2 regions of the Paenibacillus sp. FSL R7-0273 genome follow, and region 2 is predicted to be linked to the other one. Evidence: predicted binding sites of a transcription regulator. Region 2 holds the regulator's gene; the other holds the start of a gene.
The links. Region 2 encodes CtsR, which represses protease genes until heat stress. Its sites were predicted from a motif close to ATGGTCAATAAAGGTCAAACA; they were not measured.

Region 1 (3,411 bases), 810 kb from region 2:
TGTAAATAATTATTTTCTCGGAGATTATGAAGCAAAAAATATAAATAACCGGTTATACATCCCGTTTGATCTGATGACCGATTATCTGGGCTACCAGGGGGACTGGAGCGCTGCTACCGGCCGTTTGAACATTATGAAGCAGAAGCAAAACGCCATTACGATTAATACAGAGAGCTTCATTAAGGAGTCGGAGGATGCTCCAATCAAGCTGGATTACCCGCAGGTCAGCGGACTGGCTAATTCTGATGCGCAGAAAAAGATCAATGATATGCTCAAGCAGCAGACTCTCAATTATGCGGCAGACGCCGAAAAGCAGATTGCCAACAAAACAGAGGATGACCGGCCGTATGAATTCCAGGGCGGCTATGTTGTTACGTACAACAAAGACGGTGTACTCAGCCTTGTGACAGAGCAATACGGCTATACCGGCGGAGCTCATGGGATGACCTACCGCAATGCGTTTACCTTCTCGCTGAAGGATGGTAAGCGCCTGCTGATCGGTGACCTGCTGAAGGCCAATCCGAATTACAAAAAAGAGCTGAATGCCAAGCTGGCTAAGCAGATCAAAGCAGAGGGCGGTTACCTCGGCGGCTTCACCGGGCTGAATTCGGAGAAATACTTCTACCTGAAGGATGGCAAGCTTGTTGTGTTCTTCCAGCTGTATGAGTATACCGCATATGCTTCCGGCTTCCCGCAGTTTACCTTTACGTTCAAGGAGCTGCTGCCGGATGGCAGCAGTCCGTTTGCTTCGCTGAAGTAAGGCTAGGATAGAGCCTGCGCACATTGGGACACCCTGCCGTTACGGAGCGCCTCTCCTCTTCATAAGCTGTAGAAAGCTACCGCTTAGCAGGAGGGAGGAGGAGCAGGATGAGCTATCAGTACACAGCAATCGGGGATTCCCTGACGACGGGCTTCGGGGCGCTGCCCGGGAACGGCTTCGTGCCGGTCTACCGCAGAATGGCGGAGGCCCGGCTGCGGACACCCGTCCGGCTGACGAATCTCGGCGTAAACGGCCTGACCACGGACGGGCTGGAGCAGCGGCTGAAGGGGGACTATAACTTCCGCCTGGCTGTGCAGGAGGCTGATCTGATTACGATATCGATTGGCGGAAATGACCTGATCAAGGCGGCCAAGGCAGCAGGAGCCCGTCCCGGTGATCTGTCACCGCTGCTGCAAAAGGCACTGCGGGGCTGCAAGCGTAACATCAATGATATTATGGGCACATTGTCGCAGCTAAATGCGGGCATGAATAAGCCCTACATTATCCGGATTGTCGGATTATATAATCCCTACCCGCAGATAGATGAAGCAACGGAGTGGGTCCGGCAGTTTAACCGCTATACTTCCGGCTACAGCAGCCGGGTCTGCGGGTTTGCCTCCATCTATAACGAATTTGCCGGCAATGAACGCAGCTTATTATTCCTTGACCATATTCATCCCAACGGCAGGGGCTACCGGGTTATAGCCGGCAAGCTGGACGCTCTGGGGTATGGACGGCTGGGTTAAAGCATAAGTATGCCTGCCCAGGGTAAAAGTTGATTATACTGTGTATCAAAAAGAAGGCTGCCCGGACCTATAATGGTCCCGGCAGCCTTCTTTGTTGTTATGGAGCTTACACGCCGGCTGGCAATGTCTTCTCGATAACTTTATCAACGATACCGTATTCAGCTGCATCAGCGGCAGTCATGAAGTAATCGCGGTCTGTATCCTTCTCAATGCGTTCCAGCGGCTGGCCGGTACGCTCGGAAAGGATGCGGTTCAGCTTGTCGCGCAGCTTCAGGATGCGGCGGGCACGGATTTCGATATCCGTTGCCTGGCCCTGAGCCCCGCCCAGCGGCTGGTGAATCATAATTTCGCTGTTCGGCAGCGCGAAGCGCTTGCTCTTGGCACCGGCGTTCAGCAGGAAGGCCCCCATGGAAGCAGCCATTCCCACACAGATTGTGGATACATCCGGTTTGATGTATTGCATTGTATCAAAGATAGCCATACCGGCTGTGATCGAACCGCCCGGGCTGTTGATGTACAGGTGAATGTCTTTGTCCGGGTCTTCGGCAGCCAGGAACAGCATTTGTGCGATGATGGAATTGGCTACCACGTCATTAACATCCGTTCCAAGGAAAATAATGCGGTCCTTCAGCAGGCGGGAATAGATGTCATAAGCGCGTTCGCCGCGGTTGCTCTGTTCTACTACCATAGGAATATAACTCACGTGTAAAACCTCCTTGAATATGTTCTTCGAATGTGTTCATTTTTACTGTTACCGTATTAACCACATGATAAACAAAATCAAACAAAAAGTCAAAGAAAGTCAAACTTAGTTTTTAAAAAAAGAGCCGACAAGCGGCTCTTTGGTTAATTAACAGTAGGACAACTGCTAAATTATGTACAAACATGAAATTAATGGCGCGCCCGCCAAGAATCGAACTTGGATCTCAGGCTTCGGAGGCCTACGTCATATCCATTGGACCACGGGCGCAACAGAATTTATTATAATACATCAAACTAATAAATGCAATCCTCTACAAGCATGTCCTCAAAAATAACTTTGAAAACAGAAGGAGACCGGTTTTCCAATAAAACGGGATAACTGGCTGTTTCGGCTGTCCCGTCTGTGCTGCCTCTCTCTTCCACGTGGTGTCAGATGTATAAGATGAAAAGCGGTTGAGAATTATACTCTCGGATGACTTGCACTCCGCGTAATATTTGGTTAGAATATGAGTGGGACTTAAAAAGTTAACCCGGGACATTTTGAGACCACGAACAAGGGAATAGAGAAAGACGAAGTTGCAGGAGTGAAAGCATGCGCAATTTATTGGAAATCCAAAAGCAGCTTCTGCCGGATCTCATGGAAACCCTTAAGAGACGTTACACGATTCTACATCAGATCATGCTGTCCGATATTATTGGACGCAGAACACTGGCCGCGTCGCTGGATATGACCGAGCGGGTACTGCGCGCCGAGACGGATCTTCTGAAATCGCAAGGGCTCATTGAGATCGAGAGTGTCGGCATGCGTATTAGCGATGCCGGTCGCAGAACGCTTGACCTGCTGGAGCCGATCGCCAAGAGCCTGTTTGGCCTGGACGATCTGGAAGAGAAGATCCGCTCAACGTATGATCTTAGTAAAGTAATAATCGTGCCCGGGGATTGCGAATCATCCCCGTTCACCAAGCGTGAGCTGGGGCGTGCAGGCGCCAAGGCTTTTCTGGGTGTGCTGCACAGTGACGACACCGTCGCCGTAACAGGCGGCTCTACACTTGCTGAGATGGCTGACCAGCTGACCCTGCCTTTATCCGCCTCCTATAAGAATGCATGGGTTGTCCCTGCACGCGGAGGGCTCGGAGAGAGCATGGAGATTCAGGCCAATACGATTGCTTCAACCATGGCTAAGCGGATCGGAGCAAATTACCG
Region 2 (3,411 bases):
GGAGAGTGTCCTGGATCAGGATATGCATCACGGCTTGTTTATCTCAGAAGCAGGCGAACCGGAGGGTTATGTACTGTATAAGATGATGAACAGGGAGCTCGTTATTGATGAATTCGTCTATCTGAATGAAAAAGCGCGCCGCGGGCTCTGGACGTTCCTTGCCAACCACGATTCAATGGTCACCGGAGCTTTGCTGAAGCTGGTGCCGTCGGATGATATCCTGCCGTTTCTGCTGCCGGACCCGCGGATTCCCCAGGAGAATTATCCATATTTTATGGCGCGGATTGTTAATGCACAGGCCTTCATTGATTCCTTTATTTTCAATAAACAGCCGGAAGCCCGGAAATATACGTTGTCCATTAAAGATGAGCATGCTCCATGGAACGACGGAAGCTGGGAGCTGACTGTGAATGCGGATGGAACAGCTTCGCTGGTCCGCTCAGAGGCTGCAGAGGGACAGACGGATCTAAACTGTAGCATCGGAGCACTGACCGTGCTGCTGATGGGATATAAACGTCCGCAGGAGTTAGCCAGATACGGAAGCCTGACAGGCAGTCCGGAAGGCCTGAAGTGGCTGGAAGAGGCTATACCGCATGCTGAGACCGCTTTGTTTGACTTTTTCTAATGACGGGGAGGCTCTGCCGCTGTTTCGCAGCAGGGAGAGCTTCTTTTTTTACATATTAAAATCCCGGAGTGCCGGGAACAGGCCGAATACAATGGCGGTATTAAGTGAAAAATAAGAGTAACCCCTTGGCATTTAGTGAGAATATGTTATAATATGAAAAAAGTCAAAGAAAGTCAAAGTCAACGAAAGATGTTGAAGCTTTATTTTGGCATATGTAACGCTGAAATAATGTCTGGAGCAGAGAATCCGGTACGGCAGCTTTTGCGGCGGCCAGTCCTGGATTCGTGTATACCCTCTTGGGTTAAGTTGTTTAGAGGTTGCTCCGGGCGGATTTACAGCAAAGACGTACACTACGCTTTAAGCACTGGAGGATGAGTGATGCGTAATATCTCTGATATTATCGAACAATATCTGAAGAATATTTTGCATGAAAGTCCCGAAGGTACGGTGGAAATCCAGCGCAATGACCTGGCGGACCAGTTCTCATGCGTGCCGTCACAGATTAATTATGTCATCAGTACACGTTTTACCTTGGAGAAGGGCTATGTGGTAGAGAGTAAGCGCGGCGGCGGAGGCTATATCCGGATTCAGCGTTATGAGCTGCCCCAGAATGTGGCGCTGTACGCTCATCTCAAATCTACAATAGGAAATGATATTGATCAGAATTCCGCCGAAGGGCTGATTTATCAGCTTGAGGAGGCCCGTTTCCTAAGCAAACGTGAAGCGTGTCTTATGCGCGCCGCTGTTTCCCGGGAATGCCTGACGGTTAATCTGCCGTACCGGGATGAGATTCGTGCCAAGATTATGAAGGCGATGCTAATCTCTTTGTTGGGCAAATAATGGTCATCAAGGGAGGGACTCCGCTATGCTGTGTCAGGAATGCGGCGTCAAACCGGCAACTCTTCATTTCACCAAGATTGTGAGTGGAGAGAAGACGGAATTTCATATTTGTGAAAGCTGTGCCCGTGAAAAAGGGGAGCTGATTCCCGGTACTGCTGGTGGCTTCTCGATTCACAGCCTGCTGTCCGGTCTGCTTGACCTTGAAGGGGCAGGCAAGGAAAAGACCGCAGCCACCAAGAATGTGCAGGGTCTGCACTGTGAGAGCTGCGGCATGACCTATTCCCAGTTCAGCAAGCTCGGGCGTTTCGGCTGCAGCTCCTGCTATAAATACTTTGACAGTACGCTGGACCCGCTGTTTAGAAGAGTGCACGGCAGTACGGCCCATGTAGGCAAGCTTCCTAAACGCGCCGGAGCGCAGATCATGTGCAAGCGTCAGATTAATGAATTGAAGCAGGAGCTGCAGGAAAGCATTGTTCAGGAAGAGTTTGAAACTGCGGCGGAGCTGCGGGATAAAATCCGCAAGCTTGAAAAAGAAATGGCACAAGAGTAAAGTCTTTCATATATAGGGGGGATACGACATGTCAAGTCTCCGGTTTACCGAACAAGCGCTTAGCAACTGGATGCGCTGCGGCGGCAGCCACTCTGAAATTGTGATCAGCAGCCGTATGCGTATCGCCCGCAATCTGGAGCATCTGCCGTTCCCGCTTCTGGCTTCAGCCGAGCAGGCGGAAGAAGCGCTGGAGCAGCTGGCACCCGTGTTTCAGGGGGAGGCAGCGGAAGGCTTTGGCAGCTTCGAGCTGCTGCGGCTGGATGACCTTGATGAGCTGGACAAAAAGGTGCTGGTGGAGAAGCATCTGATCAGTCCCAATCTGGCAAATGACTCCCGCGGGGGGGCGGTTATCCTGAATGAGGATGAGTCGGTCAGCATTATGATTAATGAAGAGGACCACCTGCGCATCCAGTGTCTGTTCCCCGGCCTGCAGGTCAAGGAAGCCTGGGAGCGGGCAACGGCGATTGACGATATTTTTGAAGCCTCCGTCAATTACGCGTTCGATGACAGGAGGGGGTTTCTGACCAGCTGTCCTACCAATGTTGGCACCGGCCTCAGGGCTTCGGTGATGCTGCATCTGCCGGCGCTGGTGATGACTCACCAGATTAACCGGATTTTATCCGCTGTTAATCAGGTTGGCCTTACGGTAAGAGGAATTTACGGTGAAGGCAGCGAAGCAGTAGGGAACATCTTTCAGATTTCCAACCAGATTACACTAGGGCAGACCGAAAGTGAAATAATCGAGAATCTTCACAGTGTAGTTACACAGATTATCGAGCATGAACGCAATGCCCGTGAACGGCTGCTCACCGATTCAGCACTACGGATTACCGACCGGATCAAGCGGTCCTACGGTATTCTGGCATACGCAGCTGTAATGGAGCTCAAGGAATCAGCGCAGCGGCTCTCCGATCTGCGGCTGGGAGTAGACCTCGGTATTCTCGAAGGCCCCTCCATTTCCGTACTGAATGAGCTGAATGTCAAGACACAGCCGGGGTTCCTGCAAAAAATGTTCGGTGACGAGCTGTCGGCCACTGAACGCGATATGTACCGGGCAAAGCTGCTCAGGGAAACACTGGGAACACAACATTAATTATAGATATTTATTATCCGTGGAGGTGCAGGAGATATGATGTTTGGAAGATTTACGGAACGCGCACAAAAAGTGCTGGCGCTGGCGCAGGAAGAAGCTGTACGACTGGGACATAATAACATTGGTACAGAACATATTTTGCTCGGACTGATTCGTGAGGGAGACGGCATTGCCGCCAAGGCACTGATTGGACTGGGTCTGGGCTTGGAGAAAATCCAGGATGAAGTGGAGACGCTGATCGGCAGAGGACAGGAACAGCCTACCAACATCGCGTATACTCCACGAGCCAAAAAAGTTATTGAA

Region 1: a site for CtsR is predicted at 2,295-2,315, ahead of clpP (ATP-dependent Clp endopeptidase proteolytic subunit ClpP). Genes of this name have one in related genera too.

Annotation. Positions count from the first base shown of each region.
Region 1 is NZ_CP009283.1:167,909-171,319, forward strand. It holds gene R70723_RS00845 (PdaC/SigV domain-containing protein) at 1-760, shown strand, start outside; gene R70723_RS00850 (GDSL-type esterase/lipase family protein) at 868-1,506, shown strand; gene clpP (ATP-dependent Clp endopeptidase proteolytic subunit ClpP) at 1,613-2,209, opposite strand; tRNA gene R70723_RS00860 (tRNA-Arg) at 2,402-2,476, opposite strand; gene R70723_RS00865 (sugar-binding transcriptional regulator) at 2,801-3,411, shown strand, end outside.
Region 2 is NZ_CP009283.1:6,644,090-6,647,500, reverse strand. It holds gene R70723_RS28650 (GNAT family N-acetyltransferase) at 1-625, shown strand, start outside; gene R70723_RS28645 (CtsR family transcriptional regulator) at 1,004-1,465, shown strand; gene R70723_RS28640 (protein-arginine kinase activator protein McsA) at 1,491-2,015, shown strand; gene R70723_RS28635 (protein-arginine kinase McsB) at 2,044-3,108, shown strand; gene clpC (ATP-dependent protease ATP-binding subunit ClpC) at 3,145-3,411, shown strand, end outside.